3 regions of the Peribacillus sp. V2I11 genome follow, and region 1 is predicted to be linked to each of the others. Evidence: a T-box and tRNA genes for the amino acid it is inferred to sense, from the RefSeq annotation. Region 1 holds a T-box; the other regions hold tRNA genes.

Region 1 (9,444 bases):
TTCCTGCATTGGAACTGGTTTTTGTTCGCTGCATTTGTGCTGCTGTATTCTTATGTGCAGCATGGATGATTACCGGACATTTCAAGAACGAAATATGGAATTTCAGAGAGGTAAGGCTCATCATTTTCTGCGCGGTGGCCAACTTGTTAAACTGGATATTCCTCTTTAAATCTTTCGAACTGATATCCGTGACAATTGCCATTTCTCTTTATCATTTAGCCCCGATCATTGTACTCATTATAGGGAGCTTCATCTTTAAGGAGAAAATGAGTTTATTCTCCATCCTGGCCATTTCCCTTTGCTTCATTGGCACATTATTCATTATGGGAACAGATGGATTTCGATCATCAACTCCTGAATGGGAAGGGATCATGTATGGAATCATTGCGGCATTTTTCTATGCGGCAACCATGCTTTTAGGAAAGGGCATTAAAAAGACAAGTGTATATGCGACCACTTTTCTGCAAATGTTCATTGGATTCCTATTACTGATTCCTTTTGTGGATTTTTCAGTATACACAACGCTAAAAGCTTCCGAATGGTTGTATACGGTACTTACTGGCATCATTCATACAGGCGTCGTGTATCTTCTATTTTTTAATAGCATTCGCCATTTGCCTACAAATGTAGTATCTTTCATGATTTTTGTAGATCCGGCAGTTGCCATCCTTTTGGATATTCTGCTTTCAGGGTTTCAACCGGACAGGATTCAAATCTTGGGTATTTCATTGATATTCATTGGGGTGGTCTATTCGCTTAAGACTTCAAGACCGAATGAAAATGGTGTCATGGAGAAAAGGCCGCACACAATGTGAGGCCTTTTTCCTTTATGGTTTTTTATTAACCTATTGATTAAAATGATAGACATCCCAAATGTCAGGTGTTTCCGATCCAATGTACCAAGCAGATACACCGCCTAGATGATTTTGTTTTACCAGGACAATCCGGAGCTTCACTGATTTTTTATCCTCTATCCATATTTGATGCTTTTTCCCTTTGGAAGTATATTCCACGTAATTTTGTGAGGTCTTTTTATCCCATACCTTTTTAAGTCCATGAGATGAAATGATTTTGTTGACCTCAGCCATGGTACGGTCATGACTTTTCACTTTATTGGTCGATAAATCGGTTACCCATTCCCTCGTATAAAATGGTACAGCCAATATGATCTTATGAGCAGGTACTTCTTTCATTAAAAGCTTCGTTCCTTCTTTGATCCAAGGTAACGAAGAAACGGAACCGGCTACTGGGCTCCCTCCCCAATGCTCGTCATAACCCATTATGATTATGTAATCCGCTATTTTGCCAAGAGCTTTCCTATCCAGGCTTTTTGACCAAAAAGGGTCGTCATTTTCCCGGGTGACATCCACGGATACTTTAATTCCATGTGGTTTTAATGCCTTTTTTAGTTCGCCTATGAAAAGTACAAAGTCCTTCTTATTTTTTTGATCGATGTTCTCAAAATCTACATTTATTCCATCACTTTTAGTTTTAACAAGTGAATCCCGTAAAGTTGAAACTAATTTCTGGCGCTTTTTGGTACTGCCTAGTACAGAACCAGTTAAAACAGGGTCAAATTTATTACCGATAAGCTGCCAAACTTGTTTTCCTTGTTTATGAGCGTTTTGGACGAATTTTGCATCTACAGAAACGGAAACATAATTACCGGTATCTGTCAGTGTATAGGAACGGGGAGATACTACATTTAAATTGGGCTGTTTAATTTGTTGGGTGTAGTTTTCTTTCGATCCATTATGCGTCCAGCCCATGACGATACGTTTTTGCGCTTTTTTTTGAAGTTGGGATTTCATTATCCATCCCTTTTTTCCGTTTAGCAATTGAACTTGGTAGTAATAATCCGGAATCTTCAATTTTTGGCCCACTTTAAGGGTAACTGTGCGTAAGTTATTTAATTTCGTCAAATCACTTGTGGTTACCTTATATTTAGAAGAAATCTTCCACAAGGTATCGCCTGATGCAACTTTATGGATCTTATATTTCTGGGGAATCTTCAGGCTTTGGCCAACAGTAATTTCAGTAGAAGTCAATTTGTTTTCTTTTTGTAATGCACTTACTGAAACTCCATATTGATTGGCTACTTTCCATAATGTGTTTCCAGTCTTTACTTTATGAATGATAGGCCCCGCGGAATCCCCAACGACAGAAGAAATGACGGGAAACTCCTCGCCTTTTTTTAAGGTATTTAATAGAATAGAACTTAATTTAGGAGAACTAAAAACTTTTGTATTGTCCACTTTAACAGAACCTATGTATTGGGTTTTACTTGATGAATGACCATTGGTTGGAAAGAGACACATACAAAGGAAGCTTAACATAATAAAACATCCAAAGAATTTTTTCACAATTATTTTATTCCCCTTTGTAAAATTTAACTTTACTAGTTTACTATGGAGAATAGCTATAAAATAGAGGTACATTGTGGAAAGGCACTATATAGAAGGAATAGGGATCTAAAAAGGATTTACGATTCTGCTGTTGCAGCAACACCCACACTAAGGTAGATCGAATTATATCGCTGTAGGTCGAATTATTCCGCAGAATGACAATTAATTTGTTAGTTCTAGTCCATATATGAAGAAGGGGATATTTTATATGTCACATTTTGCATTACAGTTTTATGATTTTAACGTATGGGCAAATAAGCAGATTTTCAACCGCTTAAAAGAGCTTCCAAGGGATGTTTACCATCAAGAAGTTCAAAGTGTGTTTTCATCGATATCGAGTGTGATGGCCCATGTGTATCTTTCCGATCTGGGGTGGGTGGAGGTTTTTTCCGGTAAAAGCATGAAACATGCATTGATGTTGGCTGAACAACGGAAAGAACAAACAGTGTCAAAGGAATTAGAGGAAATGGAGGCCATGTTTTTTAAGTTATCCGAGCAGTACAAATCGTTGCTTAGCCAAAAAGAAAATATAGATAAGCCTCTTATGATTGAGAATCCATCTGGCGGCCAAATGAAAACAGGTGTAGCCGAATTGGTACCCCATGTCGTGAATCATGGAACATATCACCGTGGCAATATCACAGCCATGTTACGGCAAATGGGTCATGCTTCTGCTTCGACGGATTATGGTCTTTATTTATTTTTAAAAGGAAAGTAACTGGATTTCAATTTGGCAAAAAAAGATAGTTCCGTGAAGGCTACCTGTAATTTTGAAAATATCGAAACCCTATACATAGGACAGGTTAACCAATTTTTTCTGGTTGGCCTTTTTTACGTTTGCCGTTGAAAATGACTTGTACATGACATTTGTCATCTTCTAGTCATGACACCTGGTACTAATAATATCAGGTTGATTTCTTTATAATATGTATAACGACAAATAAAAGGAAGTGCAATTGAATAATGACCTTGCAAAATACGAAGAACTTGAGAAAACAAATTGCTCCTTTTGAACAATCAACGACAAAGCAAAGTATATGGCAGATCGTCAATACCTTGGGGCCGTTCATCATTTTATGGTACCTAGCATATATAAGCCTTTCCGTTTCTTATTGGTTAACTTTAGTTCCAGCCGTGATTGCTGCTGGCTTCTTGACAAGAATATTCATTATTTTCCATGATTGTACCCATCATTCATTTTTCAAAAGCCGCCGTGCGAATAGAGCAGTAGGTACGATCATGGGTGTTTTGACTTTATTCCCGTTTGATCAATGGGGGCATGAGCATTCTGTGCATCACGCGACAAGCGGTAATTTGGATAAGCGGGGTACAGGAGATATTTGGACCCTTACGGTGGATGAATATTTGGCTGCACCGCTTAAAATTCGTTTTGCCTATCGTTTTTATCGCAATCCATTGGTTATGTTTGGTATTGGTCCAATTTATGTATTCCTTCTTAAAAATAGATTTAACCGCAAAGGTGCTAGAAAGAAGGAGAAAATGAATACGTATTTGACGAATGCATTAATCGTCGTATTAGCAACATTGCTTTGCCTGGCAGTAGGCTGGCAGTCGTTCCTTCTGGTACAAGGTTCCATTTTCATGATTTCTGGTTCAGTGGGCATTTGGCTGTTTTACGTCCAGCACACATTTGAGGACTCTTATTTTGAAGAAAATGAGGAGTGGGAATATGTATTGGCAGCAGTGGAGGGAAGTTCTTTTTATAAGCTTCCAAAACTGATGCAGTTCCTTACTGGTAATATCGGTTACCATCATGTTCACCATTTAAGTCCAAGGGTACCTAACTATAAATTGGAAATGGCTCACAATAATACGCAGCCTTTAAAGAACGTTCCAACGATTACTCTTGCGACAAGCTTGCGCTCACTCCGTTTCCGTTTATGGGATGAGGAATCCAAGAATTTTGTTGGTTTTAAAGACATCAAATATTTAACGAAAAAAAGCGTTTCCGCTCAAGTTAAATCTGAACTGTAACGTTCATGTATCATTTCAGACTCCCTTATTAATCCTTGGATTTTGGGGAGTCTTTGTTTCATATAAGGAACTCGATAAAGGAGAGAACTTAAAAATGATTCGAATTGTCATTGCAGAAAATCAGCAAATGCTGTTAGAGGCAATAAGTTCTCTACTCAATCTTGAAGAAGATATAGAAATTGTCGGGCAAGCCAGTAATGGAGAAGAAGCGATGTCTCTTGTACAGCAATTACAGCCTGATGTTTGTATCATGGATATGGAGATGCCTGTAATGAGCGGACTTGAGGCTGCGGAATCTTTAAAGTCATTTGAATGCAAAGTGGTCATTTTAACGACATTTAGAAGGACTGGTTATTTTCAACTCGCATTAAAAGCTAATGTAAGTGGTTATTTATTGAAGGATAGCCCGATTGAAGAGTTAGCCTGCTCGATTCGCAGCATAATGGATGGCAAGCGAATATACTCCCCAGAACTTATAGATGAGTCTTCCGGCAATTATGGCCGGGAAATGGGAGTGTTAGGGCTTTTAGCCGATGGTCAATCCAAAATTGAACCGTCTAATCAGCAAAGCGGCACAATAGGGACAGTAAGGAAATATCTTTCGACCATCAAGGATAAAATGAAGTTACCGGCTGGTTAAGATTTGTTTCTTAAATCCTGTTGACACGTTTTTTTAAATTGTGTACGATGGATTAAATTATAATATTGAAAATTCTGTGATGAAGAGAGTAGTTCATTTTGAAATGGAAAGCGAGTTAGGGATGGTGGGAGCCTAATGCAGGACGGATGAATGAAGCGCACTTTGGAGAAATTTCTTGAAACGTTTAGTAGGGAAAATCGGGGAGTCACCTCGTTAACAATGGAAAGTGGTCACAATTTGTGGCAACTAGAGTGGTACCACGGGAATTCATGCTCTCGTCTCTTATTTAGAGGCGGGGGCTTTTTTGTTTAGGAGGGAAAATGACGATGAATAAACCAATTGCAGAATTGATTTCAACTGCTTTGAACAATGAGATGCCAGCAAGTGAAATAGAAAAATTAATGGAAAAGCCAAAATTGATGGAGTTAGGCGATGTCGCCTTTCCGTGCTTTACTCTTGCGAAAAAATTCAAAAAATCGCCTCAAGTGATTGCGTCTGAAATAGCCCAACAATTAAACAGTAAGTTGATCCAAGAAGTGAACGTAGTGGGGGGTTATCTGAATATCTTCGTCAATCAACAGATGGTGACGGAAAACGTGCTGCAAACGATATTAAGGGAAAGGGATCAGTATGGTTCGATGCAGCCTGTACAGGAAAATGTCGTGATTGATTATTCCTCCCCGAATATTGCCAAGCCCTTTTCCATGGGGCACTTACGCTCAACGGTCATAGGGAATGCACTGGCCAACATTGCCGAAAAAAATGGCTACAATGCCGTGCGTATTAATCATTTAGGAGATTGGGGCACGCAATTCGGTAAGTTGATTGTCGCGTATAAGCTGTGGGGCGACAAAGAGGCAATCGAAGCTTCGCCGATTGAGGAATTATTGAAAATCTATGTGAAGTTCCATGAAAGAGCTGAAACGGATGAATCGTTGAATGAACAAGCACGCGCAAGCTTCAAGTCGCTTGAAGATGGGGACGGGGAAGCACTGGCATTGTGGAAATGGTTCAGGGATGCGTCTCTAAAAGAATTTGAGACGATTTATGACTTATTGGGCATCCGTTTTGATTCCTATGCCGGCGAAGCGTTTTACAATGACAAAATGGATGCTGTTGTCGGGGAACTAAAAGAAAATGGCTTACTTACCCTATCCGAAGGTGCCTATGTCGTTCAATTGGAAGATATGCCGCCTTGTTTGATTACGAAAACGGATGGTGCGACACTTTATGCCACGCGTGATTTAGCTGCAGCCATGTATCGTAAAAAACAGTATGAGGCGAAGAAAACATTTTATGTTGTCGGAAACGAACAATCCCTGCACTTTAAGCAACTCTTTAACGTCATAGAAAAAATGGGGTATGATTGGTCAAAGGATTTGCAGCACGTAGCATTTGGCATGATGTTGAAAGACGGTAAGAAAATGTCGACACGTAAAGGGAAAGTCGTGCTGCTTGCGGATGTATTGGCAGAGGCGATCGAAACTGCGAAGCGCAATATTGAAGAAAAAAATCAAGCGCTTGAACAGAAAGAACTGGTTGCAAGACAGGTTGGTGTCGGAGCGGTAATCTTTAATGATTTAAAAAATAACCGCATGAACGATATTGATTTTTCATTAGAGCAAATGATGAATTTTGAGGGAGAAACGGGTCCATATGTACAATACACATTTGCGCGAATTTCCTCATTGCTTGAAAAAGGTGAATTTAAAGAGCAGGCCATCCAGTATGACGCTTTAGGGGAATATGCGTGGTCAGTCATCCAGCTGCTGGAGCAATACCCGATCATTGTCCAAAAATCATTTGAACAAGCCGACCCATCACAAATCGCGAAATTCAGCTTGCAGTTATCTCGTGCATTCAATAAGTATTATGCACATACGAAAATCTTAGTTGAAGATGAATGGAAACAAATGAAGCTCTCATTCGCTTTTTCCGTAGCGATTGTTTTGAAGGATGCGTTAAGTTTATTGGGAATTTCGGCGCCGAATAAAATGTAAGTTTAAATAATCCCTGCAAAAAAAGGAATCCATTTTGATCTTTCAAAATGGATTCTTATAAAATGGATGCACAAATGCCTACTCGATGACATTGAACCATAAGGGATTTATCTCAAGTTCAACGTTGAATTGATCGTGATTTCCTCGCCAGCCTTTATGTCTTTATGTGCATACAAGTCTATCGTTAGTCGCATTCGGAGTGCATCTAAGGCAGCCCTGGTGCAGTGATACTACTTTATTTTTCATATGCTTCATGGTAAATGTTGTTTCCAATTTTTCAACCAAGAGTGTTTATTCAGGAACAGGAAGATGAGGCTCTTTTTTCAAAAGCAGTCCCTGCTATTAAAATTGATGTGGAAAGAATATGAATAAAATGGATTGACATTCATTGGCAATGTGTTAATATTTATAAAAATGGAACCGGTTCCAAAATTCGCGAATGGATGAATGAAATGGTTAAACAAGAAAACGCAAAAGTTACAATTTACGATGTTGCTAGAGAAGCAGGTGTTTCAAAAACCTCCGTTTCCCGGTATTTAGGGGGGAGATATGATGAACTCTCTGACAAAACCCGTAAGAAAATCGAGCTGGCGATCAACAAAATGGAGTACCGTCCAAATACGATGGCAAGAGGGCTCAAAAGCAATAAGAGTTATTTGATTGGAATCATCGTGGCGGATATCAACAATCCATATACGACGGCCATCCTTCGGGGGGCTGAAGATATATGCAGCCAGAATGGATATAATCTGATGATTTGCAATTCGGATAATAACCCCGAGAAGGAAAGAGGCTATTTTGATATGCTTCTATCCCATCGCATCGACGGGCTTATCATTCATACGACTGGCGGAAATCACGACATGCTAAAACAGATGCAAGTGCAAAAGACCCCGATCATCCTTTTGGATCGGAAAGTGCCAGATCTTGAAATCGATACGGTAGGATTGGATAATTTTCACGCTACTTCACAAGCGGTCAATTATTTGGTTGGCCAAAATTATGAACGAATTGCGTTTTTCAGCGAACCTGCAAGCAAAGTCAGTACCAGGTATGAACGGCGGCTATCCTTTCAGCAAACGCTGATGAGCCACAGTCATCCGAGTTCAGGTGATGTTTATGAGGTCAATGTCGACGATTTAAAAGATGTCGAGTCCAAGCTCCAGCATTTTTTAGATGATTCCAAAGGCGTATCAAGAGCTATATTGACGGCAAATAGTGTCGTGCTATTAAAATTAATTTTACTTTTACAAGAAAAGAAACTGTCGGTCCCGGAAGATTTAGCCATGATGGGATTTGATAATCCGGATTGGAGCACCATTGTTTATTCGGGCATTACAACGATTGAACAGCCCACATACCAAATCGGGGTCGCTGCTATGGAAATGATCCTGCGCCGCATTGATGGACAGGTTTCCCCAGCGCAGACAATGGCGTATCAAGCGAAATTGAATGTTAGGCAAACGACGCCTTTTATACAGAAATAAGTCTTCTAAGCAAGGAAGACTTTATTTAAAAATAAAATGGTACCGGTACCATTTCTGATGGAACACATTCATAAGGAGGAAGGATAAACGATGGAAGTCTTTGTATGCATGAATTCAATACCACTGGAAGTGCTTCAAACGCTCGGACATCTTGAAATCATAAAAGCGGCAGCGGCTGCCGGAGCTGATGGAATCGAAATCAGAAGAGAGCTATTGGGCCCGGATGATATGTTGGAAGAGTTGGGTGCCTTATGCAGGGAGCTTAACTTGGACATTTATTATTCCGCTCCTGATTTCCTGATCGGAACAGACCATCAAATGAATGAAATAGGTTTTAAACGCTTGGCAAGGGAAGCGGATGAACTGGGAGCGGAATTGCTGAAGATGCCTCTAGGAAACTACGATTTCTTTGAAACTGATATGTTTCGGATGAATGAGGTCTTGGTGGAAAATCTGCAAAACCGTGAATTGAAAATCACCATCGAGAACGATCAAACGCCTGGAGGTGGAAATGTAAACCGAATCGCTCATTTCCTGAGTCGCACCGAAAAGTTCGGCATCCCGATTAGATTGACATTCGATACGGGCAACTGGCTGTATACAGAAGAAGTTCCAATCAAGGCTGCGAAAGATTTAGCGGGATATGTGGACTATATTCATTTGAAGCAAGTGAAGCGCGAGAAAGAGGAATGGGTGACCGAGCCGGTATCTTTGCCGCTGCAGCCTGAGGTAATAGAGTTAATGGAACGTTTCAGTGGTTCATGCCCGAGAGCGATTGAATTCCCGGTAACCCTGGAAAATGTAGAAACCTATATTTCACACATGAAAATGGAGCGGGGTGTTAGCCATGAGCGAGCTTAAGGTATTGACGATGGGAGAAGCTATGGCGATGTTCATAGCGGATGAGCCAGGGAATC
Region 2 (9,444 bases), 350 kb from region 1:
CGGAGAAGGAGGGATTTGAACCCTCGCGCCGCTCGCGCGACCTACACCCTTAGCAGGGGCGCCTCTTCAGCCTCTTGAGTACTTCCCCATGGCTCCGCAGGTAGGACTCGAACCTACGACCGTTCGGTTAACAGCCGAATGCTCTACCACTGAGCTACTGCGGAACAATATGAATATGGTGGGCCTAAATGGACTCGAACCATCGACCTCACGCTTATCAGGCGTGCGCTCTAACCAGCTGAGCTATAGGCCCATATTTGGAGCGGGTGAAGGGAATCGAACCCTCATCATCAGCTTGGAAGGCTGAGGTTTTACCACTAAACTACACCCGCGAAATGGGGCGACTGATGGGAATCGAACCCACGAATGCCTGAACCACAATCAGGTGCGTTAACCACTTCGCCACAATCGCCGTAATTTTTTAAAATATGGTGGCTCAGGACGGAATCGAACCGCCGACACAAGGATTTTCAGTCCTTTGCTCTACCGACTGAGCTACTGAGCCACATATGTATTGAATTTAAAGAATGGCGGTCCCGACGGGAATCGAACCCGCGATCTCCTGCGTGACAGGCAGGCATGTTAACCGCTACACCACGGGACCTAATAATTGCGGGGACAGGATTTGAACCTGCGACCTTCGGGTTATGAGCCCGACGAGCTACCGGACTGCTCCACCCCGCGACGGTAAAAATGAAACGATTCACATCAAGTTTTCGTGTATATTGTTTCGTCCGCTTCCTTTATGTAAGGTTGTTTCAAAACAACTTGCTGCTTTTTGAAAAAATGGAGGAGGTAGAGGGATTCGAACCCCCGCGGGATTTGACTCCCCTGTCGGTTTTCAAGACCGATCCCTTCAGCCGAACTTGGGTATACCTCCACGGCTTTAAAAAATGAATATGGTGGACCTTGTAGGACTCGAACCTACGACCGGACGGTTATGAGCCGTCTGCTCTAACCAGCTGAGCTAAAGGTCCTTATATTTATTGGTAGCGGCGGAGGGGATCGAACCCCCGACCTCACGGGTATGAACCGTACGCTCTAGCCAGCTGAGCTACACCGCCAATATAATATAAGTATCTGATTGAAAAATGGTGGAGCCTAGCGGGATCGAACCGCTGACCTCCTGCGTGCAAGGCAGGCGCTCTCCCAGCTGAGCTAAGGCCCCATTCATTAAAAATCACGTGGTCGGGAAGACAGGATTCGAACCTGCGACCCCTTGGTCCCAAACCAAGTGCTCTACCAAGCTGAGCTACTTCCCGCAATAAAAAACATGGTGCGCCCGGCGGGAGTCGAACCTACAACCTTCTGATTCGTAGTCAGATGCTCTATCCAATTGAGCTACGGGCGCATATTATGATGGTGCCGAGGACCGGAATCGAACCGGTACGGTAGTCACCTACCGCAGGATTTTAAGTCCTGTGCGTCTGCCAGTTCCGCCACCCCGGCACATACGAAAAGTGGAGCGGAAGACGGGATTCGAACCCGCGACCCCAACCTTGGCAAGGTTGTATTCTACCACTGAACTACTTCCGCATGAAAGATGCGGGTGAAGGGACTTGAACCCCCACGCCTTGCGGCGCCAGATCCTAAGTCTGGTGCGTCTGCCAATTCCGCCACACCCGCATATATAATGGTGAGCCATGAAGGATTCGAACCTTCGACCCTCTGATTAAAAGTCAGATGCTCTACCAACTGAGCTAATGGCTCGTGCTTGTACTATCTTAAAATGGTGCCGGCAAGAGGACTTGAACCCCCAACCTACTGATTACAAGTCAGTTGCTCTACCAGTTGAGCTACACCGGCAGGTGTAAAATGGTGGAGGATGACGGGATCGAACCGCCGACCCTCTGCTTGTAAGGCAGATGCTCTCCCAGCTGAGCTAATCCTCCATATAAAACCTGCTTGGCGACGTCCTACTCTCACAGGGGGAAACCCCCAACTACCATCGGCGCTGAAGAGCTTAACTGCCGTGTTCGGAATGGGAACGGGTGTGACCTCTTCGCTATCGTCACCAAACATTGTTATCATTTTTTTAAGACATATATTATTATAACGTCTTTTTGAGAAAATGCAAGAAGAAATTTTCATTCCTTCAAAACTAGATAATAAGAAGGCATTTCATTTTTTTAAAGCGTTGGTTAAGTCCTCGATCTATTAGTATCAGTCAGCTCCACATGTCGCCACGCTTCCACCTCTGACCTATCAACCTGATCATCTTTCAGGGATCTTACTAGCTTGCGCCATGGGAAATCTCATCTTGAGGGGGGCTTCATGCTTAGATGCTTTCAGCACTTATCCCGTCCGCACGTAGCTACCCAGCTATGCCTTTGGCAAGACAACTGGTACACCAGCGGTGCGTCCATCCCGGTCCTCTCGTACTAAGGACAGCTCCTCTCAAATTTCCTGCGCCCGCGACGGATAGGGACCGAACTGTCTCACGACGTTCTGAACCCAGCTCGCGTACCGCTTTAATGGGCGAACAGCCCAACCCTTGGGACCGACTACAGCCCCAGGATGCGATGAGCCGACATCGAGGTGCCAAACCTCCCCGTCGATGTGGACTCTTGGGGGAGATAAGCCTGTTATCCCCGGGGTAGCTTTTATCCGTTGAGCGATGGCCCTTCCATGCGGAACCACCGGATCACTAAGCCCGACTTTCGTCCCTGCTCGACTTGTAGGTCTCGCAGTCAAGCTCCCTTGTGCCTTTACACTCTACGAATGATTTCCAACCATTCTGAGGGAACCTTTGGGCGCCTCCGTTACTCTTTAGGAGGCGACCGCCCCAGTCAAACTGCCCACCTGACACTGTCTCCCACCCCGATAAGGGGCGCGGGTTAGAATTTCAATACAGCCAGGGTAGTATCCCACCAACGCCTCCACCGAAGCTAGCGCTCCGGCTTCTCAGGCTCCTACCTATCCTGTACAAGCTGTACCAAAATTCAATATCAGGCTGCAGTAAAGCTCCACGGGGTCTTTCCGTCCTGTCGCGGGTAACCTGCATCTTCACAGGTACTATAATTTCACCGAGTCTCTCGTTGAGACAGTGCCCAGATCGTTACACCTTTCGTGCGGGTCGGAACTTACCCGACAAGGAATTTCGCTACCTTAGGACCGTTATAGTTACGGCCGCCGTTTACTGGGGCTTCGGTTCAAAGCTTCGCTTGCGCTAACCTCTCCCCTTAACCTTCCAGCACCGGGCAGGTGTCAGCCCCTATACTTCGCCTTGCGGCTTCGCAGAGACCTGTGTTTTTGCTAAACAGTCGCCTGGGCCTATTCACTGCGGCTTTTCTGGGCTATTCACCCTAAAAAGCACCCCTTCTCCCGAAGTTACGGGGTCATTTTGCCGAGTTCCTTAACGAGAGTTCTCTCGCACACCTTAGGATTCTCTCCTCGCCTACCTGTGTCGGTTTGCGGTACGGGCACCTTACATCTCACTAGAGGCTTTTCTTGGCAGCGTGGAATCAGGAACTTCGGTACTATATTTCCCTCGCCATCACAGCTCCGCCTTAATGGAAACGGGATTTGCCTCGTTTCCGGCCTAACTGCTTGGACGCGCATATCCAACAGCGCGCTTACCCTATCCTTCTGCGTCCCCCCATCGTTCAAACGATGTATAGGTGGTACAGGAATATCAACCTGTTGTCCATCGCCTACGCCTTTCGGCCTCGGCTTAGGTCCCGACTAACCCTGAGCGGACGAGCCTTCCTCAGGAAACCTTAGGCATTCGGTGGAAGGGATTCTCACCCTTCTTTCGCTACTCATACCGGCATTCTCACTTCTAAGCGCTCCACCAGTCCTTCCGGTCTGACTTCAACGCCCTTAGAACGCTCTCCTACCATCGACACCTAATGGTGTCAATCCACAGCTTCGGTGATACGTTTAGCCCCGGTACATTTTCGGCGCGGAGTCACTCGACCAGTGAGCTATTACGCACTCTTTAAATGGTGGCTGCTTCTGAGCCAACATCCTGGTTGTCTAAGCAACTCCACATCCTTTTCCACTTAACGTATACTTTGGGACCTTAGCTGGTGGTCTGGGCTGTTTCCCTTTCGACTACGGATCTTATCACTCGCAGTCTGACTCCCAAGAATAAGTATTTGGCATTCGGAGTTTGACTGAATTCGGTAACCCGTTGGGGGCCCCTAGTCCAATCAGTGCTCTACCTCCAATACTCTCATCTTGAGGCTAGCCCTAAAGCTATTTCGGAGAGAACCAGCTATCTCCAGGTTCGATTGGAATTTCTCCGCTACCCACACCTCATCCCCGCACTTTTCAACGTGCGTGGGTTCGGGCCTCCATTCAGTGTTACCTGAACTTCACCCTGGACATGGGTAGATCACCTGGTTTCGGGTCTACGACCTCATACTCATTCGCCCTATTCAGACTCGCTTTCGCTGCGGCTCCGTCTCATCAACTTAACCTCGCATGAAATCGTAACTCGCCGGTTCATTCTACAAAAGGCACGCCATTACCCATTAACGGGCTTTGACTACTTGTAGGCACACGGTTTCAGGATCTATTTCACTCCCCTTCCGGGGTGCTTTTCACCTTTCCCTCACGGTACTGGTTCACTATCGGTCACTAGGGAGTATTTAGCCTTGGGAGATGGTCCTCCCTGCTTCCGACGGGATTTCTCGTGTCCCGCCGTACTCAGGATCCACTCAGGAGGGAACGAAGTTTCAACTACAGGGTTTTTACCTTCTTTGACGGACCTTTCCAGATCGCTTCATTTACCCCGTTCCTTTGTAACTCCATGTTGAGTGTCCTACAACCCCAAGAGGCAAGCCTCTTGGTTTGGGCTAATTCCGTTTCGCTCGCCGCTACTCAGGAAATCGCATTTGCTTTCTCTTCCTCCGGGTACTTAGATGTTTCAGTTCCCCGGGTCTGCCTTCAGTACCCTATGTATTCAGGTAAAGATACTGTTCCATTACGAACAGTGGGTTTCCCCATTCGGAAATCTCCGGATCAAAGCTTACTTACAGCTCCCCGAAGCATATCGGTGTTAGTCCCGTCCTTCATCGGCTCCTAGTGCCAAGGCATCCACCGTGCGCCCTTTCTAACTTAACCGTTAAAAAAGATCTTACAGATGCTTTGAAAAAAATTAATTGCCTTCTATCTATTATCTAGTTTTCAAGGAACAAAGCAGAAAGAATCCATCACATCGTGATGTTTGTCTTTCCTATTTGAATGAATCACTCATTCAAAACTGAACAAAACAAAAGCGCTCTCGTAATTATCCTTAGAAAGGAGGTGATCCAGCCGCACCTTCCGATACGGCTACCTTGTTACGACTTCACCCCAATCATCTGTCCCACCTTAGGCGGCTGGCTCCATGAAGGTTACCTCACCGACTTCGGGTGTTACAAACTCTCGTGGTGTGACGGGCGGTGTGTACAAGGCCCGGGAACGTATTCACCGCGGCATGCTGATCCGCGATTACTAGCGATTCCGGCTTCATGTAGGCGAGTTGCAGCCTACAATCCGAACTGAGAATGGCTTTATGGGATTCGCTTACCTTCGCAGGTTTGCAGCCCTTTGTACCATCCATTGTAGCACGTGTGTAGCCCAGGTCATAAGGGGCATGATGATTTGACGTCATCCCCACCTTCCTCCGGTTTGTCACCGGCAGTCACCTTAGAGTGCCCAACTGAATGCTGGCAACTAAGATCAAGGGTTGCGCTCGTTGCGGGACTTAACCCAACATCTCACGACACGAGCTGACGACAACCATGCACCACCTGTCACTCTGTCCCCCGAAGGGGAAAGCCCTATCTCTAGGGTTGTCAGAGGATGTCAAGACCTGGTAAGGTTCTTCGCGTTGCTTCGAATTAAACCACATGCTCCACCGCTTGTGCGGGCCCCCGTCAATTCCTTTGAGTTTCAGCCTTGCGGCCGTACTCCCCAGGCGGAGTGCTTAATGCGTTAGCTGCAGCACTAAAGGGCGGAAACCCTCTAACACTTAGCACTCATCGTTTACGGCGTGGACTACCAGGGTATCTAATCCTGTTTGCTCCCCACGCTTTCGCGCCTCAGTGTCAGTTACAGACCAGAAAGTCGCCTTCGCCACTGGTGTTCCTCCAAATCTCTACGCATTTCACCGCTACACTTGGAATTCCACTTTCCTCTTCTGCACTCAAGTTCCCCAGTTTCCAATGACCCTCCACGGTTGAGCCGTGGGCTTTCACATCAGACTTAAGGAACCACCTGCGCGCGCTTTACGCCCAATAATTCCGGACAACGCTTGCCACCTACGTATTACCGCGGCTGCTGGCACGTAGTTAGCCGTGGCTTTCTGGTTAGGTACCGTCAAGGTACCAGCAGTTACTCTGGTACTTGTTCTTCCCTAACAACAGAACTTTACGACCCGAAGGCCTTCTTCGTTCACGCGGCGTTGCTCCGTCAGACTTTCGTCCATTGCGGAAGATTCCCTACTGCTGCCTCCCGTAGGAGTCTGGGCCGTGTCTCAGTCCCAGTGTGGCCGATCACCCTCTCAGGTCGGCTACGCATCGTCGCCTTGGTGAGCCATTACCTCACCAACTAGCTAATGCGCCGCGGGCCCATCTATAAGTGACAGCGTAAACCGTCTTTCCATCTTCTCTCATGCGAGAAAAGAACGTATCCGGTATTAGCTCCGGTTTCCCGAAGTTATCCCAGTCTTATAGGCAGGTTGCCCACGTGTTACTCACCCGTCCGCCGCTAATCTCAGGGAGCAAGCTCCCATCGATTCGCTCGACTTGCATGTATTAGGCACGCCGCCAGCGTTCGTCCTGAGCCAGGATCAAACTCTCCGAAGAAATGTTTGACTTGCTCATTTGCTTTTTTGATAGTGTGTGCTCACTTAAAATTTAACGTTGGCGCTTTGTTTTGTTCAGTTTTCAAAGAGCAATTTGTTGTCGTTTCTCTCGGAAGCGACTTCTATAATGTAACACATTCTGTCACGTTTCGTCAACAACTTTTTTAAGAATGTTTTTCAACAACTTGTTAGCTGTTTGAGTTGCTGTCTTAGCGACAAGAAATAATATACCATGTACTAAAAATGTTTGCAATACGTTTTTTAAAACTTTTTCAAAAAAACCATTTTCACCTATTTCCTTCTATATATCTTTACATCATCACAACCTTTCCCCTGCTATCCAGGCCAAGCTCATGTTTTATGAATAAACGAAGCATATTTCCAAAGAAAAACAAATAGTCATATATAGATATCTTTTTTTCATGAGGTGAAGCAATGAATCTGCCATTAATCGGATTACTCATTTCTTACAGTATGGCCCTTTACTTATTCAGTACCGCTTTTTATGAAGCCATAAAGTTCAGCAGAGAAAAAGGCAAGGTGAATGGTACGACGTTTTTATTCAGCTTTACTTTTGCTTTGATTTTCACACGGATCACCTATTTGTTTCACCCCTATTAAATAAAAGCAGTAAGTCGGGAGACTTACTGCTTTTATACGGAGACTTTCACTTCTTCATGTACCTTGCTTTTCTTTTCATCCTTTAAGAACATCATCAAACCACCCAATATGATGGTACCTCCCAGGACCTGCGTCCAGAGTATCGGTTCATCTAATATGAAGTAAGCCAGAATCGTCGCTCCCACCGGTTCAAGTAAGATTCCCATCGAAAGCGTCGAAGTGCTTAACCACTTTAGTGACCAATTGAATAAAGAATGCCCTAATAAAGTCGGGAAAATGGCAAGCAAAACGAAATAGAGCCAATCGGAAGCAGGATAAGGCGCCAATGCCTCTCCCTTAAATATCACATAGAAAAATAATGCGACAGCGCTGATTGCATACACGACAAATGTATATGTTATAGAAGAGATGCGTTTTCGAACATTTTGACCAAACAGTAAATAACCGGTTACCAGCGCACATGCGATAAGCGAAAGAATATCTCCCCAAAGTGCCATGCCGCTGATTCTCAAATCGCCCCAGCTAATGACAAGGCTGCCGGCTATCGCGATGATGCCGCTCAATATCGCCTTCATTGAAAATCTTTCTTTAAAAAACAGGTAAGCTCCGGCAAAAGCGAATAAAGGCTGGAGTGTGACAAGCACAGTTGAACTCGCGACCGATGTGTAATTAAGCGATTCAAACCATAAAATAAAATGAAAAGCCAAAAACACTCCTGCCGCAATCGAATACAGCCAATCCTTTTTTTCAATGAATTTAAGTTCATGACGGTATTTCAACAAGAAAACCGGCATCATAAGAAGGACAGTAAATAATAAACGGTAAAAGGCGATAATACCCGATGGAGCGTTCGCCAATTTAACAAGGATGGCCGAAAATGATACGGATGCCACACCGATCGCCAACGCTACATAGGGATTTACTTTTGGCATTTGCATTTAAATTCCTCCTTTCAACAGAATCACGTTTCATTGAACTCTATTCTACTATGTTAAAGTTATTAGGGTAGTTTTTTTTGAAAAACGGGTATATGGCAACAGACGATCTTATTCTTCGATAATAATTCGGAAGTGGTGAAACAAAATGGAATGGACATTCGATCCTCAATCGGAACTGCAAATCCTTATCAAATTGGGGATTTCAGCTCTCCTTGGACTAATTATCGGACTAGAGCGAGAAATGAAACGAAAACCCGTTGGATTAAAAACAAGCCTGGTCATTTCAATCGTCAGCTGTTTATTAACGATCGTTTCCATGGAATCAGCTTATAAGTTCCCCGGGAGCGACGACGTAAATATTACAATGGACCCCTTGCGTTTAGCGGCTCAGATCGTTTCTGGCGTCGGATTTATCGGTGCAGGCGTCATTCTCCGGCGGGACAACAACAGCATATCCGGTTTAACGACAGCCGCCATCATCTGGGGAGCTGCGGGAATCGGGATCGCCGTTGGAGCTGGATTTTTTCTCGAGGCCATAGCCGGCGTCATCCTATTGATCATAAGTGTCGAATTGGTGCCAGCACTCGTCACCTGGCTCGGACCGATGAAGTTACGGCAAAAAGAAATCTTTCTGCAGCTGGTCGTGCAAAATAAAGATGACATTGGCGTCGTACTGAAAAAAATCAAAGACGAAAAAATATTCATCAAAAACCTTAGAATCAAAGATGTGGCAAATGACAACCACCTTTTGACACTTAAAGTTCTGGTCGATCATAAAGTTAGAACATCGGAAGTGTATTACACTGTCTCCAATCTTAAGGAAATTGAAAGGGTAGAGATCGAAAATGTATAATAAAAAAACCGTTTGACTACCCTCAAACGGTTTTTTTATTATTTTTGCAAAAATCTCATATTTGTTATTGACTTTTCCCGAAAATTCGTTAAAATAATTATTGTACCTCAATTCGGGGCATTAGCTCAGCTGGGAGAGCGCTACGCTGGCAGCGTAGAGGTCAGCGGTTCGATCCCGCTATGCTCCATACTCGAAAACCCTTGTGTAGCAAGGGTTTTTTTCTTTTTATATTCCGT
Region 3 (9,444 bases), 1.2 Mb from region 1:
CGGACTGCTCCACCCCGCGACGGTATAAATGCTGCTTTTATAATTAAAGTATTCCCATTTATTCAAAAAGAATACAAAGATTATAGCTTGGCGGCGTCCTACTCTCACAGGGGGAAACCCCCAACTACCATCGGCGCTGAAGAGCTTAACTGCCGTGTTCGGAATGGGAACGGGTGTGACCTCTTCGCTATCGCCACCAAACATTTTATCTTTTTTTCAGTACATCCATTATCATATCATGTATGAGATCAGAATGCAAGAAGAAATTTTCATTCCTTCAAAACTAGATAATATAAGAAGGTATTTCATTTTTTTAAAGCGTTGGTTAAGTCCTCGATCTATTAGTATCAGTCAGCTCCACATGTCGCCACGCTTCCACCTCTGACCTATCAACCTGATCATCTTTCAGGGATCTTACTAGCTTGCGCCATGGGAAATCTCATCTTGAGGGGGGCTTCATGCTTAGATGCTTTCAGCACTTATCCCGTCCGCACGTAGCTACCCAGCTATGCCTTTGGCAAGACAACTGGTACACCAGCGGTGCGTCCATCCCGGTCCTCTCGTACTAAGGACAGCTCCTCTCAAATTTCCTGCGCCCGCGACGGATAGGGACCGAACTGTCTCACGACGTTCTGAACCCAGCTCGCGTACCGCTTTAATGGGCGAACAGCCCAACCCTTGGGACCGACTACAGCCCCAGGATGCGATGAGCCGACATCGAGGTGCCAAACCTCCCCGTCGATGTGGACTCTTGGGGGAGATAAGCCTGTTATCCCCGGGGTAGCTTTTATCCGTTGAGCGATGGCCCTTCCATGCGGAACCACCGGATCACTAAGCCCGACTTTCGTCCCTGCTCGACTTGTAGGTCTCGCAGTCAAGCTCCCTTGTGCCTTTACACTCTACGAATGATTTCCAACCATTCTGAGGGAACCTTTGGGCGCCTCCGTTACTCTTTAGGAGGCGACCGCCCCAGTCAAACTGCCCACCTGACACTGTCTCCCACCCCGATAAGGGGCGCGGGTTAGAATTTCAATACAGCCAGGGTAGTATCCCACCAACGCCTCCACCGAAGCTAGCGCTCCGGCTTCTCAGGCTCCTACCTATCCTGTACAAGCTGTACCAAAATTCAATATCAGGCTGCAGTAAAGCTCCACGGGGTCTTTCCGTCCTGTCGCGGGTAACCTGCATCTTCACAGGTACTATAATTTCACCGAGTCTCTCGTTGAGACAGTGCCCAGATCGTTACACCTTTCGTGCGGGTCGGAACTTACCCGACAAGGAATTTCGCTACCTTAGGACCGTTATAGTTACGGCCGCCGTTTACTGGGGCTTCGGTTCAAAGCTTCGCTTGCGCTAACCTCTCCCCTTAACCTTCCAGCACCGGGCAGGTGTCAGCCCCTATACTTCGCCTTGCGGCTTCGCAGAGACCTGTGTTTTTGCTAAACAGTCGCCTGGGCCTATTCACTGCGGCTTTTCTGGGCTATTCACCCTAAAAAGCACCCCTTCTCCCGAAGTTACGGGGTCATTTTGCCGAGTTCCTTAACGAGAGTTCTCTCGCACACCTTAGGATTCTCTCCTCGCCTACCTGTGTCGGTTTGCGGTACGGGCACCTTACATCTCACTAGAGGCTTTTCTTGGCAGCGTGGAATCAGGAACTTCGGTACTATATTTCCCTCGCCATCACAGCTCCGCCTTAATGGAAACGGGATTTGCCTCGTTTCCGGCCTAACTGCTTGGACGCGCATATCCAACAGCGCGCTTACCCTATCCTTCTGCGTCCCCCCATCGTTCAAACGATGTATAGGTGGTACAGGAATATCAACCTGTTGTCCATCGCCTACGCCTTTCGGCCTCGGCTTAGGTCCCGACTAACCCTGAGCGGACGAGCCTTCCTCAGGAAACCTTAGGCATTCGGTGGAAGGGATTCTCACCCTTCTTTCGCTACTCATACCGGCATTCTCACTTCTAAGCGCTCCACCAGTCCTTCCGGTCTGACTTCAACGCCCTTAGAACGCTCTCCTACCATCGACACCTAATGGTGTCAATCCACAGCTTCGGTGATACGTTTAGCCCCGGTACATTTTCGGCGCGGAGTCACTCGACCAGTGAGCTATTACGCACTCTTTAAATGGTGGCTGCTTCTAAGCCAACATCCTGGTTGTCTAAGCAACTCCACATCCTTTTCCACTTAACGTATACTTTGGGACCTTAGCTGGTGGTCTGGGCTGTTTCCCTTTCGACTACGGATCTTATCACTCGCAGTCTGACTCCCAAGAATAAGTATTTGGCATTCGGAGTTTGACTGAATTCGGTAACCCGTTGGGGGCCCCTAGTCCAATCAGTGCTCTACCTCCAATACTCTCATCTTGAGGCTAGCCCTAAAGCTATTTCGGAGAGAACCAGCTATCTCCAGGTTCGATTGGAATTTCTCCGCTACCCACACCTCATCCCCGCACTTTTCAACGTGCGTGGGTTCGGGCCTCCATTCAGTGTTACCTGAACTTCACCCTGGACATGGGTAGATCACCTGGTTTCGGGTCTACGACCTCATACTCATTCGCCCTATTCAGACTCGCTTTCGCTGCGGCTCCGTCTCATCAACTTAACCTCGCATGAAATCGTAACTCGCCGGTTCATTCTACAAAAGGCACGCCATTACCCATTAACGGGCTTTGACTACTTGTAGGCACACGGTTTCAGGATCTATTTCACTCCCCTTCCGGGGTGCTTTTCACCTTTCCCTCACGGTACTGGTTCACTATCGGTCACTAGGGAGTATTTAGCCTTGGGAGATGGTCCTCCCTGCTTCCGACGGGATTTCTCGTGTCCCGCCGTACTCAGGATCCACTCAGGAGGGAACGAAGTTTCAACTACAGGGTTTTTACCTTCTTCGACGGACCTTTCCAGATCGCTTCATTTACCCCGTTCCTTTGTAACTCCATGTTGAGTGTCCTACAACCCCAAGAGGCAAGCCTCTTGGTTTGGGCTAATTCCGTTTCGCTCGCCGCTACTCAGGAAATCGCATTTGCTTTCTCTTCCTCCGGGTACTTAGATGTTTCAGTTCCCCGGGTCTGCCTTCAGTACCCTATGTATTCAGGTAAAGATACTGTTCCATTACGAACAGTGGGTTTCCCCATTCGGAAATCTCCGGATCAAAGCTTACTTACAGCTCCCCGAAGCATATCGGTGTTAGTCCCGTCCTTCATCGGCTCCTAGTGCCAAGGCATCCACCGTGCGCCCTTTCTAACTTAACCGTTAAAAAAGATCTTACAGATGCTTTGAAAAAAATTAATTGCCTTCTATCTATTATCTAGTTTTCAAGGAACAAAGCAGAAAGAATCCATCACATCGTGATGTTTGTCTTTCCTATTTGAATGAATCACTCATTCAAAACTGAACAAAACAAAAGCGCTCTCGTAATTATCCTTAGAAAGGAGGTGATCCAGCCGCACCTTCCGATACGGCTACCTTGTTACGACTTCACCCCAATCATCTGTCCCACCTTAGGCGGCTGGCTCCATGAAGGTTACCTCACCGACTTCGGGTGTTACAAACTCTCGTGGTGTGACGGGCGGTGTGTACAAGGCCCGGGAACGTATTCACCGCGGCATGCTGATCCGCGATTACTAGCGATTCCGGCTTCATGTAGGCGAGTTGCAGCCTACAATCCGAACTGAGAATGGCTTTATGGGATTCGCTTACCTTCGCAGGTTTGCAGCCCTTTGTACCATCCATTGTAGCACGTGTGTAGCCCAGGTCATAAGGGGCATGATGATTTGACGTCATCCCCACCTTCCTCCGGTTTGTCACCGGCAGTCACCTTAGAGTGCCCAACTGAATGCTGGCAACTAAGATCAAGGGTTGCGCTCGTTGCGGGACTTAACCCAACATCTCACGACACGAGCTGACGACAACCATGCACCACCTGTCACTCTGTCCCCCGAAGGGGAAAGCCCTATCTCTAGGGTTGTCAGAGGATGTCAAGACCTGGTAAGGTTCTTCGCGTTGCTTCGAATTAAACCACATGCTCCACCGCTTGTGCGGGCCCCCGTCAATTCCTTTGAGTTTCAGCCTTGCGGCCGTACTCCCCAGGCGGAGTGCTTAATGCGTTAGCTGCAGCACTAAAGGGCGGAAACCCTCTAACACTTAGCACTCATCGTTTACGGCGTGGACTACCAGGGTATCTAATCCTGTTTGCTCCCCACGCTTTCGCGCCTCAGTGTCAGTTACAGACCAGAAAGTCGCCTTCGCCACTGGTGTTCCTCCAAATCTCTACGCATTTCACCGCTACACTTGGAATTCCACTTTCCTCTTCTGCACTCAAGTTCCCCAGTTTCCAATGACCCTCCACGGTTGAGCCGTGGGCTTTCACATCAGACTTAAGGAACCACCTGCGCGCGCTTTACGCCCAATAATTCCGGACAACGCTTGCCACCTACGTATTACCGCGGCTGCTGGCACGTAGTTAGCCGTGGCTTTCTGGTTAGGTACCGTCAAGGTACCAGCAGTTACTCTGGTACTTGTTCTTCCCTAACAACAGAACTTTACGACCCGAAGGCCTTCTTCGTTCACGCGGCGTTGCTCCGTCAGACTTTCGTCCATTGCGGAAGATTCCCTACTGCTGCCTCCCGTAGGAGTCTGGGCCGTGTCTCAGTCCCAGTGTGGCCGATCACCCTCTCAGGTCGGCTACGCATCGTCGCCTTGGTGAGCCATTACCTCACCAACTAGCTAATGCGCCGCGGGCCCATCTATAAGTGACAGCGTAAACCGTCTTTCCATCTTCTCTCATGCGAGAAAAGAACGTATCCGGTATTAGCTCCGGTTTCCCGAAGTTATCCCAGTCTTATAGGCAGGTTGCCCACGTGTTACTCACCCGTCCGCCGCTAATCTCAGGGAGCAAGCTCCCATCGATTCGCTCGACTTGCATGTATTAGGCACGCCGCCAGCGTTCGTCCTGAGCCAGGATCAAACTCTCCGAAGAAATGTTTGACTTGCTCATTTGCTTTTTTGATAGTGTGTGCTCACTTAAAATTTAACGTTGGCGCTTTGTTTTGTTCAGTTTTCAAAGAGCAATAATGGAGCGGGTGAAGAGAATCGAACTCTCATCATCAGCTTGGAAGGCTGAGGTTTTACCACTAAACTACACCCGCATTTAATTTTGAAATATTTTCAGAAAGAATGGTCGGGAAGACAGGATTCGAACCTGCGACCCCTTGGTCCCAAACCAAGTGCTCTACCAAGCTGAGCTACTTCCCGTAAAATATGGTGCGCCCGGCGGGAGTCGAACCTACAACCTTCTGATTCGTAGTCAGATGCTCTATCCAATTGAGCTACGGGCGCTAATTTCTATGATGTTATTGGTGCGGCCGAGAGGAGTCGAACCTCCACGGGGTTTCCCCCACTAGGCCCTCAACCTAGCGCGTCTGCCATTCCGCCACGACCGCGAAATCGACTTTGTAAGTTTAACACCTTTTCTACTTGATGTCAAGAAGAAAAATATCAGTGCGGGTGAAGGGACTTGAACCCCCACGCCTTGCGGCGCCAGATCCTAAGTCTGGTGCGTCTGCCAATTCCGCCACACCCGCGAAAATAAATGGTGAGCCATGAAGGATTCGAACCTTCGACCCTCTGATTAAAAGTCAGATGCTCTACCAACTGAGCTAATGGCTCTAAATATAATGGCTGGGCTAGAAGGGATCGAACCTTCGCATGACGGAATCAAAATCCGTTGCCTTACCGCTTGGCTATAGCCCAATAATCAAATACTAATCAACAACCAGGATAATATTTTATCACAATAATGTTATTTTAGCAAGTGTTTTTTAAAAAAAATGGCGGTCCCGACGGGAATCGAACCCGCGATCTCCTGCGTGACAGGCAGGCATGTTAACCGCTACACCACGGGACCAGCATTATGTGTAAAAAAGTGACCCATACGGGATTCGAACCCGTGTTACCGCCGTGAAAGGGCGGTGTCTTAACCGCTTGACCAATGGGCCTTGATATAAAAAATGTAACTGGCGGAGAAGGAGGGATTTGAACCCTCGCGCCGCTTACGCGACCTACACCCTTAGCAGGGGCGCCTCTTCAGCCTCTTGAGTACTTCCCCAAAAAATGGCTCCGCAGGTAGGACTCGAACCTACGACCGTTCGGTTAACAGCCGAATGCTCTACCACTGAGCTACTGCGGAATAATGAAAATTGGGTTCCTTTTTTACGCTCAAGGACCTTAGTGTTTGTCGTTAAGAACAAGTTGTTATCTTGTCGACTCTTATGATTATAAAGAGGTTACAACTTAAAGTCAAGGGTTCTTTTATGTTTTTTTATATTTTTGTTTTTTGCTCCTTAAACCCTTGATAAATCAATGTTCCACGACATTTACCACAAACGAAACGGGTAGTGTCGATTCGCTTTTTTCTTATATATACGTGCTGACAGTCTTCACATCTATATTGAATAGTATTCATCTTTTTCTTTAATTGGTTAGATGGCAGCGCCTGGCAAAATCTCGGTGCCCCCACTTTCTTGAGTAAATGTTTAAAGTCCGCATCACGATGTTGGTACCCTTTCCTCTCAATGTGCAGATGATAATGGCACAATTCATGCTTAATGATTCCAATGATTTCATCCACACCGCGTTCATCAAGATACTTCTTATTGATTTCTATATTGTGTGAACGGAGCAAGTACCGTCCTCCTGTTGTTCGGAGACGCGGATTAAAACTGGCTTGGTGTCTAAAGGCCTTTTTAAAGTCTTTCAACGAAATTTCTTCTACTAGTTTTTGCAATTGCCGATTATCCATTTCCCCCTCCCTTTCCTTGGTAACATGACAACCCATTATAACATAGACTAATAATACAATAGGAAACTAAGGGAGGAAAAGCTATGCCTAATTGGTTCCAGAATCAAATCCGCAAAGCCTTTTATGAAAAGGATTATTATCAAGTGAAGATGTTGAATCAATGTTGGTTTTTTTATCAAAAGAAAGAAAGTCTCAGGTTATAGATTCAACTTTGTTAATAAATACATCACTTCAAAAAAACCCCTTCTAATATAGAAGGAGCTTTCCTAAGGCTAGTTTTGATCCTTTGGCTCAAGCATCGTTAAAGATACCCTTTGCTTTTGGGAGTCAACCAGTTCGACCCAAACCGTAACAACATCCCCAACGGCAACTACATCCAATGGGTGCTTTACAAACCGGTTGCTCAGTTTAGAAATATGCACCAGTCCATCCTGTTTAACACCGATGTCCACAAACGCACCGAAATCCACAACATTCCTCACTGTGCCTTGTAATTCCATCCCAGTTTGCAGATCCTCCATTTTTAGTACATCCTGCTTAAGCAGCGGTTTTGATAATTCATCCCGAGGATCTCTTCCCGGTTTCATCAAATCATCTATGATATCTTTAATCGTAATTTCCCCAATTTCCAATTCATTGACCAAATCAGCCGGTTTTAGTTTACCCAACTCTTCATTCAGTGAATCACTGCCTAAATCCTCAGATGCGAATCCCATTTTCTTTAATAATTTATTCACGGCACTGTAGTTCTCAGGATGTATCGCAGTTTGATCTAAAGGTTCATCTCCATTAATGATACGTAAGAACCCTATACATTGTTCATATGTTTTGGCACCAAGCCGGGGAATCTTCTTTAATTCCTTCCTGCTTGAAAACTTCCCTTCGACTTCCCTTTTCTTTACAATATTTTGAGCAACCGATTTTGATAAACCAGCTACATATTGTAATAGAGATGATGAAGCTGTATTGACATTCACTCCCACCTGGTTAACAGCCGTTTCTACTACAAACGTGAGGGATTCCGTTAACTTTTTCTGCGACACATCATGTTGGTACTGACCTACCCCCACGGATTGGGGATCAATTTTAACAAGTTCAGCAAGGGGATCTTGAAGCCTTCTGCCTATCGAAACGGCGCTTCTCTGTTCTACTTGAAGATCCGGAAACTCTTCACGGGCAATATCCGAGGCTGAATACACACTGGCTCCCGCTTCATTAACAATTATATATGAAATATTCCCTTTCACTTCTTTTAAAATATCTGCGATGAATTGCTCTGATTCACGTGATGCGGTACCATTGCCGATTGCCACGATCTCAACCGAGAACCGCTGAAGTATTTCGATCGTTTTTTCACGGGCAGCATTAAGCTTCGCAACTGGAGGGTGCGGATAGATTACACTGATATCGAGCACCTTTCCGGTTTCATCAATGACAGCCAACTTACAGCCAGTCCGATATGCCGGATCTAACGCTAGGACCACTTTCCCTTTAAGCGGGGGCTGCAAGAGCAGGTTCCGGAGGTTTTCAGAGAAAATATGGATAGCTTGATCCTCAGCCTTTTCCGTCAGCTCTTTTCTGATTTCCCGTTCTACAGAAGGCATGATCAAACGCTTGAGCCCATCCTCAATCGCAGATTTAAGAACAACCTGGGCTTCAGATTTGTTATTTTTAATGATTTTCTGTTCCAGATGACCAATGATGATTTCAGTTCGAGGCTGAATGGAGATTCGTAAAACCTCCTCCTTTTCACCTCTATTTAGCGCCAACACCCGATGCGGTACGATTCTTTGAACCGGCTCCTCATATTCATAGTACATCTCGAAGATTTTTTTCTCGTCCTTCTCTTCATTTTTCACAGTTGAAATCACTTTTCCAGCTTTGAAAATTTCAGCCCTTATCCACTTCCTTAATTCTGCATCATCGGAAATATGTTCAGCTATGATATCCTGTGCTCCCGTAATAGCCTCTTCAATAGAAGAAACTTCTTTTTCTGCCGATATGAATTCTGCGGCTTTTTCTCTAACTCGACCATGCAATTGACATTCCAGAAGCCAGTTAGCCAATGGTTCAAGACCCTTTTCTTTAGCAACTGTCGCTTTCGTTCTCCTTTTTTGTTTGAATGGCCTGTACAAATCCTCGACTTCCTGCAGTTTTGTTGCCTTCTCGATTTGTCTTGTTAATTCTTCCGTCAATTTCCCCTGTTCACCAATCGAACGCGTAACTTCTGCTTTCCTCTGGCCAAGGTTTTCTAGATAGTTCCATCTTTCCATAATGGAACGAATCTGCACTTCATCAAGTGAACCCGTCATTTCTTTTCTATACCGCGCAATAAAAGGGACAGTATTACCCTCTTGCAGCATCTGTATGACGTTTTGAACTTGATGATTTTTCAAAGTTAGCTCATTGGATATTTTTTCAATCAATTCTTTTAATGTATCTTCTACAACCATCATTGTGTTTACCTCCAACCTTTTAATCTAATATGTATAGTCTAGCAAATGAGTGATGAAGTTGCGAATTCAATACAAAAAAGCTCACTTCCGAATTAAGGCGAAAGTAAGCTTCCTAAAATGAAAGTTGTATCATCTGCAGTTAATGGACTGCTTTTTAATATGCATTGGGCGTTCTTATCGATAGGG

What was found. A T-box is a leader RNA that pairs with one kind of tRNA and senses whether it is charged. The one in region 1 lies ahead of argS (arginine--tRNA ligase), so its partner is inferred to be a tRNA-Arg.
Region 2: it has a tRNA-Arg gene. The T-box ahead of argS (arginine--tRNA ligase) is inferred to sense a tRNA for this amino acid. The anticodon was not compared.
Region 3: it has a tRNA-Arg gene. The T-box ahead of argS (arginine--tRNA ligase) is inferred to sense a tRNA for this amino acid. The anticodon was not compared.

What each region holds. Positions count from the first base shown of each region.
Region 1 covers NZ_JAUSYW010000001.1:3,266,864-3,276,307, forward strand. The annotation lists gene QFZ73_RS15925 (DMT family transporter) at 1-815, shown strand, start outside; gene QFZ73_RS15930 (LysM peptidoglycan-binding domain-containing protein) at 846-2,336, opposite strand; gene QFZ73_RS15935 (DinB family protein) at 2,614-3,123, shown strand; gene desA (Delta(5) desaturase DesA) at 3,369-4,400, shown strand; gene QFZ73_RS15945 (response regulator) at 4,495-5,040, shown strand; T-box leader at 5,108-5,326, shown strand; gene argS (arginine--tRNA ligase) at 5,361-7,040, shown strand; gene QFZ73_RS15955 (LacI family DNA-binding transcriptional regulator) at 7,493-8,527, shown strand; gene QFZ73_RS15960 (sugar phosphate isomerase/epimerase family protein) at 8,618-9,388, shown strand; gene QFZ73_RS15965 (sugar kinase) at 9,375-9,444, shown strand, end outside.
Region 2 covers NZ_JAUSYW010000001.1:2,915,412-2,924,855, reverse strand. The annotation lists tRNA gene QFZ73_RS14255 (tRNA-Ser) at 1-88, opposite strand, end outside; tRNA gene QFZ73_RS14250 (tRNA-Asn) at 90-164, opposite strand; tRNA gene QFZ73_RS14245 (tRNA-Ile) at 177-253, opposite strand; tRNA gene QFZ73_RS14240 (tRNA-Gly) at 259-332, opposite strand; tRNA gene QFZ73_RS14235 (tRNA-His) at 337-412, opposite strand; tRNA gene QFZ73_RS14230 (tRNA-Phe) at 430-505, opposite strand; tRNA gene QFZ73_RS14225 (tRNA-Asp) at 529-604, opposite strand; tRNA gene QFZ73_RS14220 (tRNA-Met) at 611-684, opposite strand; tRNA gene QFZ73_RS14215 (tRNA-Ser) at 788-880, opposite strand; tRNA gene QFZ73_RS14210 (tRNA-Ile) at 901-977, opposite strand; tRNA gene QFZ73_RS14205 (tRNA-Met) at 988-1,064, opposite strand; tRNA gene QFZ73_RS14200 (tRNA-Ala) at 1,093-1,168, opposite strand; tRNA gene QFZ73_RS14195 (tRNA-Pro) at 1,186-1,262, opposite strand; tRNA gene QFZ73_RS14190 (tRNA-Arg) at 1,275-1,351, opposite strand; tRNA gene QFZ73_RS14185 (tRNA-Leu) at 1,361-1,449, opposite strand; tRNA gene QFZ73_RS14180 (tRNA-Gly) at 1,462-1,536, opposite strand; tRNA gene QFZ73_RS14175 (tRNA-Leu) at 1,545-1,626, opposite strand; tRNA gene QFZ73_RS14170 (tRNA-Lys) at 1,635-1,710, opposite strand; tRNA gene QFZ73_RS14165 (tRNA-Thr) at 1,731-1,806, opposite strand; tRNA gene QFZ73_RS14160 (tRNA-Val) at 1,817-1,892, opposite strand; rRNA gene rrf (5S ribosomal RNA) at 1,904-2,019, opposite strand; rRNA gene QFZ73_RS14150 (23S ribosomal RNA) at 2,138-5,070, opposite strand; rRNA gene QFZ73_RS14145 (16S ribosomal RNA) at 5,247-6,797, opposite strand; gene QFZ73_RS14140 (hypothetical protein) at 7,232-7,417, shown strand; gene QFZ73_RS14135 (DMT family transporter) at 7,450-8,355, opposite strand; gene QFZ73_RS14130 (MgtC/SapB family protein) at 8,501-9,208, shown strand; tRNA gene QFZ73_RS14125 (tRNA-Ala) at 9,323-9,395, shown strand.
Region 3 covers NZ_JAUSYW010000001.1:2,036,420-2,045,863, forward strand. The annotation lists tRNA gene QFZ73_RS09670 (tRNA-Met) at 1-19, opposite strand, end outside; rRNA gene rrf (5S ribosomal RNA) at 86-201, opposite strand; rRNA gene QFZ73_RS09680 (23S ribosomal RNA) at 322-3,254, opposite strand; rRNA gene QFZ73_RS09685 (16S ribosomal RNA) at 3,431-4,981, opposite strand; tRNA gene QFZ73_RS09690 (tRNA-Gly) at 5,077-5,150, opposite strand; tRNA gene QFZ73_RS09695 (tRNA-Pro) at 5,180-5,256, opposite strand; tRNA gene QFZ73_RS09700 (tRNA-Arg) at 5,264-5,340, opposite strand; tRNA gene QFZ73_RS09705 (tRNA-Leu) at 5,359-5,444, opposite strand; tRNA gene QFZ73_RS09710 (tRNA-Leu) at 5,504-5,585, opposite strand; tRNA gene QFZ73_RS09715 (tRNA-Lys) at 5,595-5,670, opposite strand; tRNA gene QFZ73_RS09720 (tRNA-Gln) at 5,680-5,754, opposite strand; tRNA gene QFZ73_RS09725 (tRNA-Asp) at 5,833-5,908, opposite strand; tRNA gene QFZ73_RS09730 (tRNA-Glu) at 5,928-5,999, opposite strand; tRNA gene QFZ73_RS09735 (tRNA-Ser) at 6,019-6,109, opposite strand; tRNA gene QFZ73_RS09740 (tRNA-Asn) at 6,116-6,190, opposite strand; gene QFZ73_RS09745 (SprT family protein) at 6,323-6,802, opposite strand; gene cmpA (cortex morphogenetic protein CmpA) at 6,886-7,005, shown strand; gene QFZ73_RS09755 (Tex family protein) at 7,075-9,258, opposite strand; gene QFZ73_RS09760 (PP2C family serine/threonine-protein phosphatase) at 9,351-9,444, opposite strand, start outside.